One region of the Paenibacillus sp. FSL R5-0923 genome, then DNA from elsewhere that is predicted to be linked to it. Evidence: riboswitches for the same ligand, from Rfam matches in the RefSeq annotation. Region 1 holds a riboswitch; the other holds the start of a gene.
The links. A riboswitch is a leader RNA that binds a small molecule or an ion and turns the genes downstream of it on or off. The one in region 1 is predicted to bind glycine.

Region 1 (10,928 bases):
CCTTTACGTCCTGAAATAATAGGCGCTAGGATTTGCAAACGAGTCTTCTCTGGATACTGCATAATCCGGTCTACCATTTGTTCAACGGTCTGGGAAGTAATCTCAATTCCATGCTCTGGACAATGAGGGTGACCGATTCGAGCAAAAAGCAACCGGAGATAGTCATAGATCTCAGTAACCGTACCAACTGTGGAGCGCGGGTTGCGACTTGTTGTCTTTTGATCAATAGAGATTGCCGGAGATAATCCGTCTATCGAATCCACATCCGGCTTCTCCATTTGCCCCAAGAACTGACGAGCATAAGCTGACAAGGATTCAACATAACGCCGCTGTCCTTCAGCATAAATCGTATCAAATGCAAGCGAAGACTTACCCGAGCCGCTCAGCCCCGTCAGCACGACGAAACGGTCACGTGGAATCGTCACATCGATGTTTTTGAGATTGTGCGCCCTCGCGCCTTTAATTACAATATTATCGTTCGCCAACGGAACCTCTCCTTAATGAATCAAATATCAAAGCTGTTTTCTATTTATTCAAAAAGAACGGCCAGGACAGCACCGTTCAATTACTTATTTTAAATATCGGTGATGCATTTAAGGTTTATTACTCGGCCCGGAGCTCCAACAATGCGTCACGCAGCTCTGCCGCGCGTTCGAATTGCAGGTTCTTCGCAGCGTCCTTCATCTCGGCTTCCAGACGCTGGATCAGGCTTTGTTTCTCTTTCTTATTCATCTTGCCACCAACACCCGTGAGGTAATCCGCTTTGGACTCGGCAACCTTCGTTGCCTCGATGATGTCACGCACCTTTTTATTAATGGTGGTTGGGGTAATGCCGTGCTTCTCATTATGGGCGATCTGGATGGCGCGACGACGCGACGTTTCGCTCATCGCCTTCTCCATCGAATCAGTGATTCGATCACCGTACATGATTACACGACCCTCGGAGTTACGGGCCGCACGACCAATCGTCTGAATTAGGGAGCGTTCGGAACGAAGGAAGCCCTCTTTATCCGCATCGAGAATAGCGACCAGCGATACTTCCGGGAGGTCGAGACCTTCTCTTAGCAGGTTAATCCCTACCAAAACATGGAATGTACCAAGTCGAAGATCACGTAAGATCGCCATCCGCTCCAGCGTTTTGATATCAGAGTGCATATAACGAACCTTAATCCCAATTTCCTTAAAGTAATCCGTCAGATCCTCTGACATCTTCTTCGTCAACGTTGTGACGAGTACGCGTTCGTCTCGTTCCACCTGATCACGAATTTCACTAATCAAGTCATCGATTTGTCCCTCTGTAGGACGAACCTCAATGATCGGATCCAAAAGACCTGTAGGCCGGATAATCTGCTGCACCATGGTGTCGCAGTGCTCCATTTCATAGGGTCCTGGTGTCGCTGAAACATATACGATCTGCTTCACTTTTTCTTCGAATTCCTCGAACTGGAGTGGACGGTTATCCAGCGCAGACGGCAAACGGAAACCATGCTCTACCAGTACCGTCTTACGCGCCCGGTCACCATTATACATCGCCCGAATCTGTGGAAGTGTTACATGGGACTCATCAATAATGATCAACATATCATCTGGAAAATAATCCATTAATGTATACGGAGTTGCCCCTGGTTCACGGAAGGTGAGCGGACCGGAATAGTTCTCAATCCCAGAGCAGAAGCCCACTTCTTTCATCATCTCAATATCATAACGTGTCCGCTGTTCCAGACGCTGAGCTTCAAGAAGCTTTCCTGCGTCACGAAGAACCGTTAAGCGGTCTTCCAGCTCTTTTTCAATGTTGACCAGTGCCACTCGCATCGTTTCTTCCTTGGTAACAAAGTGAGACGCCGGAAAAATAGCGACATGATCGCGCTCCCCGATCAGTTCACCCGTCAGTACATCAATCTCAGTGATTCGCTCAATTTCGTCACCGAACAATTCGACCCGAATGGCATGCTCACCCTGAGATGCCGGGAAAATCTCAACCACATCACCACGTACACGGAAGGTTCCGCGTACAAAATTGATATCATTACGCTGGTACTGGATATCCACTAGCCTGCTCAAAATCTCATTTCGAGGCTTCTCCATCCCTACCCGCAAGGACAAAAGCAAGCTTCCGTATTCCATCGGCGAACCGAGGCCGTAAATACAAGACACACTCGCCACAATAATAACGTCACGCCGTTCGAACAAGGAGCTCGTTGCGGAGTGGCGCAATTTATCAATCTCTTCATTAATACTGGAGTCTTTCTCGATATAAGTATCGGAGGAGGGAATATACGCCTCTGGTTGGTAATAGTCGTAGTAGCTGACGAAATAGTCTACCGAATTATGCGGAAAAAACTCCTTAAACTCACTCGCCAGTTGGGCAGCCAAAGTCTTGTTGTGCGCAATAACTAACGTCGGGCGGTTTAATTTGGAAATAACTTGTGCAACGGTAAACGTCTTACCCGTACCCGTCGCGCCCAGCAGCGTCTGGTGCTTCTTGCCCTGCCGGATGCCTTGTAGTAATTCCTCTATGGCATGAGGCTGATCGCCCTGGGGTGTATACTCGGACTCCAATTCAAAAGTCTTTGTACTGACGACAATATCACTCATTTGCCCGTCTCCCCTCTATCGTCTAAACTAGATTAATATATTATAATTGTTGTCTGAATGTTCTCTCTCCATACGATGGCAAGCTAAAACGCCTTTGGCGTCTCTAAAAGACGTTAAGCGTTTGTGCGAGAATTATAAGGATTAAAGTATAACGTGAAACTTATACTTTCTTATAATTAAAAAATATGGAAGATAAGAATATGTGTTCCCGTTCATTATACAGTGTTGCCTAGATCGTTGCAAACCATAATACATAGAAATGTTAGGAGCTTGAAGCATGGATATTACCTCAATAATCGGCCTATTGGCTGGACTGGCTGCGTTAATCGGCGGCTATCTCTGGGAAGGCGGAAGCCTCTCAGGACTGCTGCAGCTTAATGCAGCTTTGATTGTGTTCGGGGGTACGTTTGCCGCCGTTATGATCAGTTTCCCGGCATCTAAGCTGCGCTCCATTCCAACAGCATTACGCATGGCTTTCGGTAGCAACCCTGATCGTGATGTAGAAAAAGCAGAAGAACTTATTGCAATGGCAACCGTGGCCCGTCGCGGCGGCGTTCTAATGTTAGAAAAACAAGCTGAAGAACATCCGGACCCTTTTACACGTGAAGGTCTACTTCTTATTGTCGACGGCACTGATCCTGAGCAGGTAAGACAGATCCTTGAATTAGAAATGGATGCTAAAGAATTGAAGCATGAGAACTATGCTAAGATTTTTGAAGCTGCAGGTGGATATGCACCAACGATGGGAATTATCGGGACGGTGATGGGGCTCATCCGTGTACTTGGCAACCTTACAGATCCGTCAAATCTGGGCACATCTATCGCAGTGGCATTTACCGCAACATTGTACGGTGTTGCCATCGCTAATTTAATATTTTTACCCATCGCTTCCAAAATCAAATCCCGCAGTCAAAGCCAGCTACATAGTATGGAAATGCTGCTCGTCGGCATTCTTTCTTTGCAGAACGGGGATCACCCCTTGCTGGTGCGTAAAAAACTGAACTCATTCATCTCAGACACGGACACGAATGACCGTGCGGAAACTAGAGGTCTTCTATGAGACAAAGAGACCGGCGCAAGCGGCGTGTAGAGACTCGGGAAAGCCGCGACCGTTGGATGATTACTTATGCTGATCTAATTACACTTTTACTTATTTTTTTCGTTATATTGTATGCGATGAGCAGCCTGGATACTGACAAATATAACATCGTGACAGGCTCGTTATCCGAGACCTTCAAATCTGGCAGCACTGTCCTTGAGGGTGGGAACGGCATTTTAGATGCTGGGAAATCAACTGAGAACAAACCGGAAAGTACAGACGGGAATGGGAATGCAGCTGCAACTGCGAGACCGAATGATGGATCTGCTGAACAAACGGAGAACGAAACACCTTCGGCACGTGAACTTGCTTTTCGAGAACAAGAGGCTAAACTTGCTGAATTAATGGGTGTGATTACGAACTATGTAGAGGAAAATAATCTCGGAGAACAAATTTTTGTTGCCGACAAACCGCAGGGGATAGAAATCACACTCAGTGACCGTTTTCTCTTCGATATAGGTAAGGCAGATCTGAAGTCTCCAGCCCTGCCTGCTCTTCAGCAGTTATCTGGATTATTCAGCGATATCGGCGCAAAGATCAGCATTGAAGGACATACCGATAATACGCCAGTATCTTCGGCTTCTCACTATAACGACAACTGGGAGCTATCTGGTGCTCGTGCGCTGTCAGTGCTTCGCTTTTTCTTAGATCATGAAGGGTTGAACCCCGACAATTTTCAATATGCAGGGTATGCTGATACCCAGCCCACCGCGGAGAACACATCAGCTGCAGGTAAGCAAAAGAACCGCCGTGTAGAGATCATTGTGCTGCGGCAGCTTCAAGAGGGTGCCTAAAAAATGTTTTACTCAGAGCTAGTTACAGTAGCTAGGCCTGTGCGGGAGCGAATCTGCTTATCAACATACCAAAATGGGCTCGCCACTATTTATTACGGAAATACTCCCTGATTATCTGCCTATTCCCTTGTCCAGGCGCAGAATTAGGGAATTCCTCCCTGATTAATACCCTATTTACTCAGAAATAGCGCTTTTCACCGAAATTTTAGGGAGGAATTCCCTAAAACCCTTTGTGTCACGCTATATTCGTCTAAAATAAGGGAGGTTTTCCCTAATTCCACAATCAGTAGATTCGCTTTTAAATAAAATCCCATAATTCTAAAGAGTCCCAGGATTTAACTCAAAGATCCCGACCGCTATTTATATAAAAACACCAAACAGCAAGTCCCCAAAAACAGAAACTTGCTGCTACAAATATCACATGCGGTGAAATTAATATACAGTGAAAAATCCCAATTACTCTCCTACCAATGCACGATATCCAGCTGCATCTAGCAGTCCTTTTACAGCATCAGCATACTCTCCGTCCACTTCAATTTCAAAAATCCAACCTTCACCATACGGCTTATCATTAATTAGCTCTGGACTAGCTTCTAAACCATCATTAATCTTGGTAACCTTCCCAGAGACGGGTGAATAGAGTTCCGATACGGTCTTAACGGATTCGATACTGCCTACGCTGTCGCCAGCTGAAATGGCCGAACCCACTTCAGGAAATTCCACAAATACGATATCGCCTAACAAATGCTGAGCATGATCCGTAATCCCAACACGTACTACGCGTCCTTCCACTTGCTGTGCCCACTCATGCTCTTCGCTGTAAAGAAGGTTATCTAAAACTTCACTCATTTCAAGCCGCCTCATTTCCAAATTGGAATTCTAAATTTAGTTATAGCCTAAGTGATCGCGGAGCATAATGTCAATATTACTAAAAGTAAAATAAATTTGTCGTTTTTTTGACTTTTTCTTGTTGACAGCGCCCTCCTATACCCGTTTAATGGAGACATAAGAAACAAATACAGTTGCGGATGATGGCATAGGGAGAGACTGTCTCACTTGAAGACGGCGCCGAAGGAGTAAGCCCTAACAGGGGTGAATCTCTCAGGCAAAAGGACCTTTGTCGGACGTACCTCTGGAGAGCATCAGACGCGAGGCTGAGTGCGTCAGGTCACCAACGGGGAAACTTGCATGTTAGTTACGCAGGGTAACTCTCAGGTACAAAGGACAGAGCAGAAAGCGATTAGTGCATTTATGCATGATTGCTTCTGCCTGTCCTTTTTTTCGTATGTAATCAGACTAGGGGAGTGACGACATGGATGCTTTGAAAAGAACGCCTTTTTATGATCTCTATTCCGCATATGCGGAGTCCAGGTGCATTGATTTTGGCGGCTGGGAGCTGCCAGTACAGTTTACAGGTATCGTGAAGGAGCATGAGGCTGTTCGCCAGCAGGCTGGACTGTTCGATGTATCGCATATGGGTGAATTCATGGTGATCGGAAGCGGCGCTGAAGCCTTTTTACAAAAAATGACGACCAACGATGTCAGCCGCCTTACCGATGGTGCGGCACAATATACGCTGCTCTGTTATCCAAACGGCGGGGTGGTCGACGATTTACTCGTGTATCGACTAAGTGAAGGCCGTTATATGCTCGTCGTAAATGCCTCCAACATCGATAAGGACTTCCAGTGGCTGCAAGAGCATCTGACCTCTGAATTCGGTGAAGTCACACTCACTAATGTCTCTGACGAGACGCTTTTGCTCGCCTTGCAAGGTCCGCTGGCAGAGACCATACTCGCAGAAGTTACTGATGCACCGATCTCAACGCTCAAGCCTTTCCACTTCATCGAACGCGCAACCGTCTGCGGTGTAGAAGTACTGATCTCCCGTACGGGTTATACCGGTGAAGATGGCTTCGAAATTTATGCTCCGCTGGATGGGGCAGCGACGTTATGGAACGGCCTTCTCGCAGCTGGCTCTCCTCACGGATTAACACCTGCTGGACTGGGCGCACGGGATACGCTTCGTTTCGAGGCAAAATTGCCACTGTACGGTCAGGAGCTGTCGGCTGACATCACTCCTCTTGAAGCAGGGATTCAGTTTTTCGTAAAGCTGGACAAAGCAGATTTCATCGGACGCGATGCGTTGATACAGCAAAAAGAAGCGGGTCTCCCCCGCCGTCTTGTCGGTCTAGAAATGATTGATCGAGGCATTCCACGCTCCCATTACCCAGTCTATGCGGACGGCATCAAAATCGGAGAGGTCACAACCGGAACCCAATCTCCAACGCTGAAACGCAACCTGGGATTAGCTTTGCTTGATACAGCTTATAGTGAAATAGGCACAGAGGTTTTCGTAGAGATACGCGGCAAGCAGCTTAAAGCTGTCGTGATTAAGGCCCCTTTTTACAAGTATAAACGCCTTTAGCGTCCTTATTAGGACGGTTAGCTTTTAAGCGAGAAATAGAAGGATAAAGTATAGCGTGAAAATTGTACTTTCTTATATTTTAAAAAAGCCAAGGAGTGAAACCTTAATGAAGCACCGTTATCTGCCCATGACAGCACAGGACCGCGTAGAGATGATGGAAACCGTCGGGATTCAGTCCATAGATGAGCTGTTTTCCGATATCCCTGAAGCCGTCCGTTATCAAGGCACTATGCCGATGTCTGAACCACTCGATGAGTACGCCCTGCTACGTCACATGAAAGGTCTCGCTGACCGAAATGCTGACTTCGATTCGCACGCCAGCTTCCTCGGCGCCGGATTATACGACCATCACATCCCTGTGGTGATCAACCATGTCATTTCCCGTTCAGAATTCTACACTGCTTACACCCCTTATCAACCGGAGATCAGCCAAGGCGAACTGCAAGCGATCTTCGAATTCCAATCCTACATTTGCGAACTAACCGGTATGAAAGTAGCCAATGCCAGCATGTATGATGGCGCAACCGCATTATCCGAAGCAGCCGTCCTCGCAGCTGGTGCTACCAAACGCAAAAAATTAATTGTCTCCCGCACCGTTCATCCTGAAGCGCGCCAAGTGTTACGCACATCAGCTAATGCTTGGGGTCTTGAGGTAGTGGAGATTGACTATAGAGACGGTGTTACCGATCAGGCTAAGCTTGCTGAGGCCATTGATGGTAATACGGCTGCAGTACTGATGCAATCGCCTAACTTCTTTGGCAGCATCGAAGATCTTAGCTCCGTTGAACCGCTGATCCATGCTGTTAAAGGGTTGTTCGTCGTCAGTGCAAATCCGATCGCTCTTGGCGTACTAGAAACACCAGGTAAGCTCGGAGCCGACATCGTAGTCGGTGACGCTCAGCCACTCGGTATTCCAGCTTCCCTCGGCGGACCAACCTGTGGATTCTTCGCTGTAGCAGAGCATTTAATGCGCCGCATGCCAGGTCGTATCGTTGGTCAAACTGTTGACCGTAACGGTAAACGCGGCTTCGTTCTGACACTCCAAGCTCGTGAACAGCATATCCGTCGTGAAAAAGCGACATCGAATATTTGCTCCAATCAGGCGCTGCTCGCACTCTGCGCATCCGTCTACCTGTCCGTAATGGGTAAAGAAGGGATGCGTGAAGTAGGCGAGCTGAACATTCGTAAAAGCCATTACGCCGCTAATAAACTAAGCGAACTGACAGGGGCTGAACTTACCTTTTCCTCCCCATTCTTTAACGAGTTTGTCGTGAAGCTTCCGGAAGGAAGCAGCGTAAGTGCAATTAATTCGAAGCTGCTGAAGGAAGGTTATTTAGGCGGTTATGATCTGGGCCGTGATTATCCTGAACTTGCTGGACAAATGCTGGTAGCCATTACGGAAAAAAGAAGCAAAAACGAAATCGACCAATTCGCTAGCGCACTGGAGGGCTGTTTATGAAACCGGAGCAAAGTCTAATTTTTGAATTAAGCCGTCCCGGCCGTTCGGCCTATTCCTTGCCAATATGCGATGTGCCGCAGGAAGAAACATTGGAAGCTCTGATTCCATCAGGTTTACTCCGTAGCGAACCCGTCGTGCTTCCAGAAGTATCCGAAGTGGACGTCATTCGCCATTACACTTCCTTGTCACGCCGCAACTTTGGGGTAGATAACGGCTTCTATCCACTCGGTTCATGTACGATGAAATACAATCCTAAAATCAATGAAGATGTTGCCCGCATCGTAGGCCTAGCTAAGATCCACCCGTACCAGCCGGAAGAAAGTATTCAAGGCGCACTGGAATTAATGTATACCCTACAAAACGACTTGTCTGCACTAACCGGCATGGATGCTGTATCTTTACAGCCTGCCGCAGGTGCTCATGGTGAATGGACCGGTCTCATGATGATCCGCGCCTATCATGAAAGCCGCGGCGAGACCCGCACGAAGGTTATCGTGCCGGATTCCTCGCACGGCACCAATCCTGCTAGTGCTTCAGCAGCAGGACTTGAAACGATCACGATCCCTTCCACAGATAAAGGGATGGTCGATCTTGATGCGTTAAGAGCGGCCGTCGGCAGCGATACAGCCGCGCTGATGCTGACTAACCCAAGCACACTCGGCTTGTTTGAGACCCAAATCGTCGAGATTGCTGAGATCGTGCACGAAGCAGGCGGCTTACTCTATTATGATGGAGCCAACTCCAATGCCATTATGGGCATTACCCGCCCTGGCGACATGGGCTTTGACGTTGTGCATCTGAACTTGCATAAGACAATGAGCACCCCGCACGGCGGTGGTGGCCCTGGAGCCGGACCTGTCGGCGTAAAATCCATCTTGATTCCGTTCCTACCACAACCAACTGTGGTGAAAAACGAAGATAGCAGCTTCTCAATCGACTTCGGCGGACCTGAATCGATTGGACGCGTGAAAGCTTTTTACGGCAACTTTGGTATTCTCGTTCGTGCCTACGCCTATATCCGCACCTATGGTCCAGACGGACTGCGTGAGGTATCCGAAAATGCCGTGCTGAATGCGAACTATATGATGCACCGTCTGGCGCCATATTTTGAAATCCCATATCCGGGCGTATGTAAACATGAATTCGTAATGTCCGGCAAAAACCTCAAGCAGTATGGTGTACGCACCTTAGACGTTGCTAAACGATTACTCGACTTCGGCTACCATCCGCCAACCGTGTACTTCCCTCTGACTGTTGAGGAATGTATGATGATCGAGCCGACGGAAACGGAAAGTAAAGAAACGCTCGACGGCTTCATTAATACGATGATCCAGATCGTAAAAGAAGCGCAGGAGACACCGGAAATCGTAATCAACGCACCTCATACCACAGAAATTAGCCGATTGGATGAGACACAGGCTGCGCGTAAGCCGGTATTGAATTGTTCTTGCGGTTAACAGCTAATGAGTAGTATTAAAAACGCAGGCCACGATACCAAGTATCGTCGGCCTGCTTTTCGCACTGTCCAACTACACGAAAAGTTCTCATCCTCTAAATCATCAGGCCCTTCCCAGCATCATTAAAAATGTCTGAGAAGGGCCTGTTTCAGTTGTTTATCACTATAACTTTTTGATATTACGCACCATGCGTCGGAGTTTCTACTTTCACTACGCCCTTGCGCTCCTTAGCCGATTTACGGAAGTAGAACAGCTCGTAAATCGCTGGAACCACAACCAGCGTAAGCAGCGTTGCCGCGGTCAAGCCACCGATGACCACAATCGCCAAGCTTTGCGAGACGATGCTGCCCATCTCGGCATGGCCGAACAGCAGTGGAGTCATGGCGCAAATGGTAGCAATAGCCGTCATCAGAATCGGGCGCATCCGTGTTCCGGCCGCTTCCAGAATGGCTTCGCGAATACCCATATGCGTTTCATTCTGCTTAATACGGTCGATAAGCACAATCGCATTCGTGACGACGATACCAATTAGCATCAGAGCCCCGAACAGGGCAGTGAAATCAGGTGTTACGCCGGATACGATCAGTCCAACAATCGCCCCAATCGCAGCCAAAGGCAAGGAGAACATGATTGCCAGCGGAGCACGAAGGGTTTTGAAGGTTAGGACCATGATCAGATACACCAACCCGATGGAGATCAGCGCTGTCATACCAAGGTCAGCGAAATCCTCTGACTGATCAACCGAGGCTCCGCCTGCAAATAGAGTCACACCCTTTGGAAGGGTAAGACTATCGGTTTGCTTTTTAATATCTGCTCCGATTTCAGACACCTTCTTCGGATCCACTTCCGCTGTAATTCTCGCATATGGCTTCCCATCTTTATGGAACAACAGTGCTGGTTCATTCCGAACCTCATAGGTTGCTAGTTGAGACAACGGCTTTGGACCTTCAGCAGTCATGAGCTTCATTGCTTTTAAATCTTGCTCCGACTTTGGCTCAGCTATAGGATCTAACACTACTCCCGCAGGTGTACCGTCCAGTTCGATTTGCCCCATAGGAATCGGATTCAGCATAGCCGACAATTGCATGGTAATTTCTTG
Region 2 (10,928 bases), 480 kb from region 1:
TTAAATATTGTTCTGATCAGCGACTTACATTTAGGCTACGTAAATGATGTAAAGTTTATTGAAGACGTTGTTGATCGTATTAATAACATGCAGCCGGATATTGTGTTGATGTCAGGAGATATATTTAATGGTAACTACTATGCGCTCTCTAATCCTTCCAAAGGAATAGAGTTATTAAATACTATTCAGTCTACCTATGGGGTTTATGCTTGTTTAGGTAACCATGATGCAGGACGATCATACGATGAGATTGTGAACTTTATAGATAAGAGTAATATTAAACTTCTAAATGATGAGCATGTCGTTATTGATAATCAATTCGTTGTAGTTGGCAGGAGAGATTCATCACCGATTGGTGATCAAGGAAATGCTAGAGCAGTTACTTCTGAAGTGATGGGTAACATTGATACAACTATGCCCGTTATCGTAATGGATCATCAACCCACGAATATGATTCAGTACGGAGATGATGTCGATTTAATACTTAGCGGACATACGCATCAAGGACAAGTATTTCCTGCAAATCTAATCACCAACGCTATGTTTACAGTAGATTACGGGCACTATCAGAAAAATCAGAACAGCCCTAACGTCATCGTCACATCTGGTGCAGGGACTTGGGGACCGCCATTACGCATTGGAACGAATAGTGAGATAGCACTAATTAAAGTTGATTTTAAATAGAATGATTTATAAAAAAAAGCGGACAGCCTTTGGACGAGAATTACCGCCCTAGACTGCCGCTTTTTATAGTTTTACCTAAGGTTGGTGCGGAGAATATCCGTTATCTTGAAATTTGTCTCTCTACATCATACAACGGTTTTTACCCATATCCTCCTGTAGCATAGTCTAGCGATTATAAATACCTTCTTTTATACATCAAGGTAACTTGACCTGCTATGTATTCCGCACTATATTGGCTGCCATCCTTAATCCACCACATAATAATCCCTAATAGTGATGCTGCAATAATATCAAGGGAGACAACCTCCTTAGTGGAATCTATGTTTCTCACGTTTCTTCGCTTTTCGATAGTATTTTTTAATAGGTTGGTTAATTGGTTTTTGAAGCCTTTGTGCTCTACCAATACAGCAAAGATTTGCCGGTATTCATAAAAATAACTTAAAAATGTGACCAACTGCTCCTGCTCGATACTGCTCTTCACTTGTAATAACGGTTCAACCTTCATGGACAGGTCATCAAAGATTTCATGTACGATCTGGCGCAATAAATCGTTAATATCCTCATAATGCAAATAAAACGTTGCACGATTCAGCTCAGCACGGTTGGCGATTTTTTGGACAGTCAATTGAGAAATCTCCACATTCTCGGCCAATAATGAAAAAACAGCATTTTTCAGCATCTTTTTTGAGCGAATGGCTCGTGGATCAACTCTTTTATGTTCGGACATTTCATCCCTCTATTATCGTTTATATAGTATTTCATCAACTAATTTACCCATTCTGTCGATTAGTCGACATTTTCAATAAAATTGCAAATAGGAATACCGTTTAAATGCTGATATGATTTATTTTATCGACACTGTGTCGAAAAAGCAATGAAGAGAGGCCTGCACCATGCAAGAAGATATTAAGGAAATAAATAAAGGAATCCTACTAACCATTCTAATTTTTGGTTGTTTCTTATCTACACTCAATCAGACGCTTTTAAATGTCGCCTTAAGTAGTCTGATGGATGTATTTGATGTCACGGCAACAACTGTACAATGGATTTCAACGGGTTTTATGCTGGTCAACGGGATATTGATTCCGATTACAGCCTATTTAATGAAACGTTTTACAACACGTCAATTATTTCTAAGTGCCATGTCATTTTTATTAATTGGCTCAATCATTTGTGCAGCAGCGCCGAGCTTTAGTCTACTCTTAGTCGGACGGATGATCCAAGCTGCAGGTGCCGGTATTATAATGCCGCTCATGATGAGCGTTGTGCTCGCTATTTTCCCTGTTGAAAAACGCGGCAGTGCTATGGGACTGCTTGGACTGGCGATGATATTTGCTCCTGCTATTGGGCCAACGCTCGCAGGATTTATTGTTGAATATCACTCTTGGCGCTGGTTATTTATCGGCCTCATTCCACTCGTCATCATTGTTATAGCGTTGGCATTCAAGTATTTAGTGAATGTATCCGAGACGTCTAAGTCTAAGCTTGATGTAGTAAGTGTTCTTTTATCAACCGTTGGATTTGGCTTAATTTTATACGGCTTCAGTAGTGCAGGCAGTAAAGGCTGGGACGATGTAGTAGTAATTCTGACCTTAGGGATCGGGATCGCTGTTACGGCCGTATTCTGTCTTCGACAAATCAAGTCTGATGATCCACTGCTGAACCTGTCTGTCTTCAAAAATAAAGTTTTTACGATGACTTCTCTTATTAACGTATTAATCACGATGATGATGTACGCAGATATGATTTTATTGCCTATTTATCTGCAGAATGGCCGTGGTTTTACAGCATTTGATGCAGGACTACTATTGCTGCCAGGGGCGCTCGTAAATGCGTTCATGTCACCCGTCACCGGTAAATTATACGACCGTTTTGGTGCTAAACCACTGTTCATTATTGGTTTACTCTTTATTATTCCATCTATGTGGGCGGTAACTGATCTATCTGAATCTACAACGTATACGTATCTAATGATTCGTACCATTGGCCTGCGAATTGGATTAAGCTTCATCACTATGCCACTCAATACGGCTGGACTAAATGCACTGCCCAAACAACTCGGCACCCATGGTACAGCAGTGAACAATACCGTTCGCCAAATTGCCGGAGCCATCGGAACTGCTGTCGTAATTACGATTTATACTGTGCAGGCAACAAGTCATGCGGCCACAGTGATGCAGAGCAATCCCTCTACTACTCCTGGGATCCTTAAATCCCTTGCATCCATTCTTGGGGCAAGTGACGCCTATTACTTTATGATGATTTTATCCGTCGCCGCGTTTGTTATAACATTATTTATGCCGATGAAGAGCAAGATCATGTTTGAAAAGAAAGCAAACCTAGTTAACAAGGAATAACCTTATAACGTGGAATGTAAAAAGGACAGCGATCAGCTGTCCTTTTACATTATTAATAGCTATTCCCGGCTCACCGGCTTACTCTTGTTTATATTTTTCTTTCAGAATGCTGGAGCCGATTCCCCCGACAACCATTAAAATCAAAGAACCGAAGTTCCAAAAGAATGACCCGCCATTCAAGGTAATCCCTAGCGCCGTTACTTTGTTCAGAAAGAGAACACAGAGTTTAATCACTAACAGCACAATGCCTGCTATTACGAAGACATCAAATACAAACTTTAATTTCGGGTGAGCTAATTTCTTCCCTTCTTCTATCACCTTTTTGGTCAACTCCTCGTCACTTCTTAGTAACTCATCGATAGTTACCCCAAAAAGATCGCTTATTTTAATAATGATTTCAATGCTTGGGTAGTTTTGACCATTCTCCCATTTCGAAACCGACTGTCGGCTTACAAACAGCTTCTCGGCCAGTTCTTCTTGTGACCAACTTTTTTTATTTCTTTCCGCTTTTAACTTCTCCCCAAAGATCATAGCAGCAACTACCTTTCTGCAATTCTTAAGCCTATATTGGATTAATCGTATGCAGAAGTAAAGAACGCTTTAGTTGCAGCCCCGCAACCCTAAGTTGCGATCAACACTAGACTTGTGAAAGGTCTTCGCTTGCCGCTACTTAATGTTGGTCTCACTCAAGCTTGATTACTTTTCCCCTTTTTACTTCTAATCGAATACAGGATGAATAATAAAATAAACCATAACGGAGTACATAATAGAGCCGGGCGTGTCTCTCCAGCGAATAACATGATGATCAGTATCCCAGCGAACAAGGTTAAGACAATATAATTAATAGCCGGTGTGAACGGTGCTTTGAATTTCGATCTCGCCTGTAAGTCTGGCCGGGTTTTCTTGTACTTAATATGGCAGATGAGAACAATGCCCCACACCCATATAAAACAAATGGCGCTTATCGTTGTCACGATTCCAAAAGCCTGTTCCGGAATAAGTTTACTCAAAAGAGCCCCTACAGATATGACAATTGTAGAAATGAATAACGAGTTGGCTGGTACATGGTTTTTATTTAGTTTACCCAAATTAGGTGACGCCTGATCGTTTCTGCTCAAATTATAGAGAATTCGGCTTGTCGAAAACATCCCACTATTACAAGCAGAAGCGGCTGAAGTTAATACGACAAAATTAATAATCCCTGCGGCAATTGGAATCCCTACTAAAGTAAAGGTTTTTACAAAAGGACTCTCTGCCGGACTGAGCTCCGTCCAAGGATTTATGCATAGCAGGACGAAAAGCGCACCAACATAGAAGAATAGAATCCGTAAAGGAATTTTATTAATTGCCGATGGAATATTTTTCTCCGGATCCGCTGTTTCCGCTGCCGACACCCCCACCAATTCCACACCGACATAAGCAAATACAACCATTTGAAAAGAAAATAAGAAGCCTGATATGCCGTTCGGAAAAAATCCCCCATGCTCCCATAGGTTTCGTACCGTCACCGATCCTGCATCCGTCTTAAACCCTATGATCAGTAAAATGACCCCAAGACCAATCAAGGCGAGAATCGTAATTACCTTAATTAAAGCAAACCAAAATTCGAGTTCCCCAAAGCTCTTTACAGTTAATAGATTAAGTCCTAATAACACGACTAGACAGGCGATGGCAGGAACCCACTGCGGGATATCAAACCAGTACTGTACATATACGCCAACAGCAATGACATCAGCCATAGCCGTCATGATCCAGCAAAACCAATAGGTCCAACCAGTAATGAATGCGACCCGTGATCCAAGGTAGTCTTCAGCAATATCCGTAAACGATTGATAGCCCGCTTTAGATAATAGGAGTTCTCCCAGTGCTCTCATCACAAAAAACACAGCAATACCCACGATTAAATACGTGATCATAATGGATGGGCCTGCCTTCTCTATCGCCTTGCCTGATCCCAAGAATAATCCTGTACCAATGGTGCCGCCAATAGCAATAAGCTGAACATGCCGATTAGCCAGCTCTCTCTTTAATTCTGGTTGTGCCATACCTAGTTCCCCCTTGTGAGTACAATAAATTGGAATAAAAAAAGAGAGATTGGATGTCATCCAATCTCCCAGATCGTAAGAATATCAAATAATATTCGCCCTACTGATGGCGATCAGCATGACAAATACATATTCAGTACTCTTCTGTCCTTTTGCCTGAGATTGTGAACCCTTCGGCGCCGCGGAATTTCCGCAGTCTCTCCAGAAGCTGCTCCAGCTAAAGTGTAATCCTTAGCCATCATAGCTCGTGAATTATGAAGTTGATAAAGCGGTAACGCAGTAAAGCTGTTCTGATATTCTAACATATTACTTGTGATGTGAGTGTTAATCAGTGATAAAAGTCTCAAGAATTTAAAGTTAGCCTCATGAACATACTACTTTTTGAAAAGCAAAAAACTAAAGGAGTATGCTAATGAAAGCCGCTATAGTAAAGAAATTCAAAGAAAAGTTAGAGCTACAAGACGTACCTAAACCAAAACCCGGACACAAAGAAATCCTTGTCCATATTCACGCGTGCGGAGTGTGTCATACTGATTTGCATGCTGCTCATGGCGATTGGCCCGTCAAACCGAAACTCCCTCTTATTCCCGGACATGAAGGCGTTGGGATTATTGAAGAAATAGGTGAAGGAGTTACACACTTAAAGGTAGGAGACCGAGTAGGAATTCCATGGCTGTACTCAGCCTGCGGTCATTGTGAGTATTGTCTTACAGGAAGAGAGACTCTTTGTCTCGATCAGCAAAATTCCGGATATTCCGTAGATGGCGGATATGCAGAATATTGTGTGGCAGCTGCCGATTATGTAGTGAAGGTTCCTGATAATCTAAGCTTCATCGAAGCGGCACCTTTATTTTGCGCTGGCGTTACGACCTATAAAGCTTTGAAAGTATCAGGTGTAAAGCCAGGTGAATGGGTAGCCATTTTCGGCGTCGGAGGATTGGGTCATCTTGGTGTACAATATGCAAAGGTGATGGGAATGAACGTAGTGGCCATCGACACGTCGGATGAAAAGATGGAGCTTGCCAAACAGCTTGGCGCAGACAAAACCGTAAATGCATTAAAAGAAGATGCGGCAGACTGGATTCAAAAAGAAATCGGCGGAGTGCATGGTGTCGTTTGTACAGCGGTTGCGAAAAAAGCATTCGACCAAGCCTACCGGGCCATTCGCCGCGGCGGTACCTGCGTCATGGTTGGGCTGCCTCCTGAATCCATGGATGTCCCAATCTTTGATACAGTATTAAACGGAACAAAGGTAGTCGGTTCGATTGTCGGCACTCGCAAAGATTTACAAGAAACATTACAATTCGCTGCAGAAGGAAAAATCAAAACCATTATTGAGACACGTAAACTAGAAGATATTAATGAGATCTACGATCTGATGTTAGAAGGCAAAATCAATGGTCGAATCGTCCTTGATATGACGAAATGATCAATAATAAAAAGTATGCTACCATAATATTTATTACAAGCCACAAAATTTGAGGTGATCGGAATGTTAGAACGTTCCATGGAGAATGTAATGGAATCCGTGAAGGGAAGGAGTGATGTGTAAAATAAAAATGAAAAAGGATGATAACAATGAATAAATACCAAACTATAAATAGCGATGGATTTGGGAGAAGAACGCGGAGATGATGACAAAGCTGCGCACAATATTCGCCGATTGGTATAACGAAGCCAATAACGACGAAGACCCTAACAAATGCCTGCTGCGCATTCGCCTGACAAAGGGCCTGTGGAATGACGCCCATAAAGCGATCAGAAATGAGATTGATTTTGTCAATAAGACGGCAAATTAAGTGGTCACTCCCTTTTTTTCGCCCTACTTATGATAAGGCTCACCGCGCTGTCTGTAACGGCAAGTTATAGGGCCATCCTTTGTGGGGATGACCCTTTATTAATCTAGATTTGTTCAGTTGTCATCTTCGTTAACGCCTACATTTCGCTCACATAAGAGCGTTATTTTTTCTTCACTGGTATCCAGATTTCTCCTGAAACATTCCCATGCCGCGCCATTCCATAATACATTTCGAAACTAGGGCCCTCAACCTGTTCGTATTCAGATGTCGGAAACCACTCAGAATAGATTCGTTGCCATAGTTTTTGCATATCACATTACGGCTCCGGGAAAATCGCCCACGTTAATGTTGGGACAGAAAGTTTTGTGAATCTCTCCGGAATTTCAAGACCCTTAGGTAACCTCTATGCTCAATACGGTAATTCATTTCGACATCCCCTTTTATTGAAATATGAAAGGACATTCGAGGATAGGCTTTTAGAGAAACGCCTGTATCGCGCGCAGATGTCGGCATAATACCATGAAGATTCTTAAAGGCCCGTGCAAACGCCTCCGGCGAATCATATCCATATTTCATAGCTACATCAATAACCTTTGAGTCTGTTGTCTGCAGTTCGAATGCCGCCAATGTCAACCGTCGACGTCGAATGTACTCCGATAACGATACGCCAGTAATAAATGGAAACATTCTTTGAAAATGATAGGTAGAGCAACAGGCTCTCTGTGCTATTTCATCAAATGAAATAGTGTCCGCTAGATTTGTTTCGATATATTCCATGGCACTATTCATCCTGTCCAACCAATCCATCGTATTCCCTCCCTTCAAGGTAATTTTATCGGAAATAAAAAATGAATACCTTGCAATTTCTGCACGAAAAAATCAGCAAAAAACTTGCCCTTATTTATGATACGGTTCCCCGCGCTGGCTGTAACGGCAAGTTTTAGAGCCATCCCATTTGGGATGGCTCTTGTTGAGTCCTCAGCTTTCATCTTGTACACCGATCACAATTTTCGAACCGGCAAGTTCTGATTTTATATTACCGTTGTTCGATCAATCCATACTTTGGGCAGTTACCGACTCGCTGCCTCGATGATCCAGTCGGTCAATTCGTTGATTTGTCTTTTCACGGCGATCGGGTCGCGGTACCAGGATTGGTTCTCCGTCCATATAAATACCTTATTGTTGCGAATCGGCTCTAGCGACCCCCAGATCGGATCAGCCTGCAGCGATTCCAAGCTGACTTCCGTCGTCAGAATCAAATAATCACCCATGTACTCCGAAAGTTTCTCCAGCGAAAATTCATAGTAGGATTCCTCCAGCATAAATCCTGGAACCGTCGTCGTCGGCTTCAGCCCCATTATTTCATACATCAGCCGGCCGCCCCGTCCCGACTTCGGACCAAAAAGGCTCACGTTTCCATCGTACTCTTGCATAATCGAAAGCGTCTCTCCTTCGGGAACGGCTTGTTGGACTTTCTCCCGAATGTCTGCAATTTCCTTCTCGAATTGTTCGTTCCATTTCTCCGCTTCCTCGCGTCTATCTAGCAAGTCGCCGAAATACAGCATTTCTTCCTGAATGGATGCAAACTGATTGTAAGGAACAGATACTGTAGGTGCGATCATCTGATATTTCTCGACTACCTCAGGCTGTGGATTATGCGTTATGATTAAATCCGGATTGAGTTCCAGCAGCTTCTCTAACGAGTCGCCTACATCCGTCACCACGTCCAGCATTCCCTCGAGATAAGGACTCGACATCAAGAACGATTCGGCTGCGATCGGCTGGACATCCAACGCAAGTACGGTGCCGAGATAAGAAATTGCCGCTACGCGCTGAGGGTGTGCAGGAACCTCGACATCGCCGAAAGCAGTCTTGACGATCTTGATCTCCGAAGATGTCAAAGCCTCTGACTCTTGGGCGATCACGGTTGGAGAAGCGCTGACGGCAACCTGGCTGTGCGTTGCGCCTCCGTTGTTCACCGACCCACCGCAAGCCGTTAACATCACGGTCAAGCATAACAGCATCACTGCATAAAAACTTCTGGTTGCTCTAGTCATTTTATTCGCCTCATCCTGTTGAAATTGATAATCAATATCACTCACATGAAAAGGATAGCGTAATAACCGGCTTGGAACAACGGACGATTGTGACATATTCCTTGCATAATCTGAAACGAACTGGCCATATCGTTTACGATATTGACCCGGCGTTATGCCGGCATACTTTTTGAACATGCGGCTGAAGTAAATGAGGTCGGGATAACCGACATGCGATGCTATTTCCTGTTGCGTTGCTATCGTGCCAGCCAGCAGAGCCTTCGCATCTTCCATTCGGAAACGAATGACGTAGTCCAGCGGACTGAGCCCCGTCTGTTCTTTACATTTTCGCGAAATGTATTGTTGGCTGTAATTCAATTGCCGAGCAAGCTCTTCAAACGAGATCGGCTGGCGGTAATTCCTGGACAAATGCCGAATAACTTGCTCAGATAAGGATGGCTCGCCGGCTCCGAACAGGCGCTCCCTCAGAACAGCGTGAACGAAGCGGATAAAGTCTCCCTTGGCCGACAGCCGGGTCAATCCGTCGTCAGATTTAAGCCAACCGTCGCGTATCGTTTGAAGCAGCTCGAGCATGGCCAGCGGCTCGCCAGGCGGGAACCCCCAGCTTTCCAGAAACGGGTCGGATTCCTCCATCATCATATGAAATTCGTGCGAGGCCGAAGCGGGGAGAGACGCTTTGTAGAGTACGATATATACGTTCAGTGCTTCTCGGCTCCGAACCGTCACCTGAGAGCCTTTGCCGGCGTGCAGTACATAAAAACGATCGCACAGCCACACCTCATCGTCAACCCACAACTCACCTTGTCCTTGGAAAGCGAATAAAAACGCGCTTGCCGGCAATCGGTATTGATTCAAATCGTTGTCGATTCCGGTCTGCATTAGCCGCACATCCAGCACGCGCATAATCACCTGGTTCCATATTTGTATAAGTCTCAGAACGTCCATAGCTGATTCGCAAGCTCCCTCTAAATTATCTAAAAGATAATCATTCTCAATTGAATCATGTTTCTAAACACAATAACGAATACGGCTAGCGCTGTCAACAAGGTGTTGCCGGATGAGATAAGGATGCGAATAGCGAGGCATACGGCTGTTTTTCCGGAGTCTGTCCCAAAAGCAAAAGACGCTTGTCCCCAAAAAATACATGCGAAAGTGTCCAAGCGTCTATCAATGAATCGTGAGGGCCTTTCTTTGATCTCTCAATTGTCTTAATCATTAGCATACAACTCAATTCTAAATCCAATCATTGTTTGTGTATGCAAGCAATTTCACCGGGCGAGACCAACCCTTGAGCACAGGCTCCAGTACTAAATCCTGAACAGCGATACTATTCAGGGCTGTACGATTAATCCATGACAGCGCGAGCGTTCCCTCGCCCATATGAGCGCCTACCAAAGGGACAAAAGTCATGATCTCTGTCCGCACGGAAGGCGACATTCCCTTAATAGCCGACTCCAGGCTCAGCGCCTCTTCCATATTGTTGGCATGCATAATACATACATCCTGGTACCGCCCGATATCCTTATGGATGGTCTCCAGCAGCTTTTGCTTCGTCTTCATGAAGGTACGGATTTTGTCTACGACGACAATTTTTCTCTAATCGAACTTCAGCAGCAGGTGAATCCGCAGCAGCTGGCCCAGCAAAAGCTGAGAGCCGGAGAGCCGCCCACTGCGGTGTAGCTGACCCAGGCTGGCGGGGATCAGATAGAAGGACATTTCTTCAATGATATTGTCGATTCTGTTCTTGATCTCTAGTCTGATAAAGTAAATCAAATGCCGCTTTCTCGGCTTCCTACCTGAGAAGTTTCTGCTTATACACGATTATAGGAATTAATCATCCACACTCAAATCCAATTATTGTGTAGACAATAAAAAAGCTCGCATAAGCCTGTTTACACATTGTTTTCCATAGAGAGTGACCTACCCCACTCCTACGGTCCGCATACTGTAAATACAGGCTCCTGCGAGTTTTTCTAAAAAAAACTT

Region 2: linked by a shared signal. The riboswitch ahead of MKX35_RS03730 (amino acid permease) and the one ahead of gcvT (glycine cleavage system aminomethyltransferase GcvT) in region 1 are both predicted to bind glycine.

Annotation. Positions count from the first base shown of each region.
Region 1 covers NZ_JBBPAT010000001.1:1,307,450-1,318,377, reverse strand. Annotated here, with positions in the region: gene uvrA (excinuclease ABC subunit UvrA) at 1-485, opposite strand, end outside; gene uvrB (excinuclease ABC subunit UvrB) at 604-2,595, opposite strand; gene MKX35_RS05775 (flagellar motor protein) at 2,873-3,655, shown strand; gene MKX35_RS05770 (flagellar motor protein MotB) at 3,652-4,488, shown strand; gene gcvH (glycine cleavage system protein GcvH) at 4,945-5,337, opposite strand; glycine riboswitch at 5,517-5,615, shown strand; gene gcvT (glycine cleavage system aminomethyltransferase GcvT) at 5,801-6,913, shown strand; gene gcvPA (aminomethyl-transferring glycine dehydrogenase subunit GcvPA) at 7,020-8,372, shown strand; gene gcvPB (aminomethyl-transferring glycine dehydrogenase subunit GcvPB) at 8,369-9,829, shown strand; gene MKX35_RS05745 (efflux RND transporter permease subunit) at 10,008-10,928, opposite strand, start outside.
Region 2 covers NZ_JBBPAT010000001.1:823,717-834,644, reverse strand. Annotated here, with positions in the region: gene MKX35_RS03750 (metallophosphoesterase) at 1-684, shown strand, start outside; gene MKX35_RS03745 (TetR/AcrR family transcriptional regulator) at 857-1,411, opposite strand; gene MKX35_RS03740 (DHA2 family efflux MFS transporter permease subunit) at 1,578-3,041, shown strand; gene MKX35_RS03735 (helix-turn-helix domain-containing protein) at 3,120-3,572, opposite strand; gene MKX35_RS03730 (amino acid permease) at 3,728-5,086, opposite strand; glycine riboswitch at 5,221-5,301, opposite strand; gene adhP (alcohol dehydrogenase AdhP) at 5,499-6,515, shown strand; gene MKX35_RS03720 (hypothetical protein) at 6,718-6,885, shown strand; partial or broken gene MKX35_RS03715 (AraC family transcriptional regulator) at 7,046-7,692, opposite strand; gene MKX35_RS03710 (AraC family transcriptional regulator) at 7,956-9,668, opposite strand; partial or broken gene MKX35_RS03705 (DegV family protein) at 10,176-10,715, opposite strand.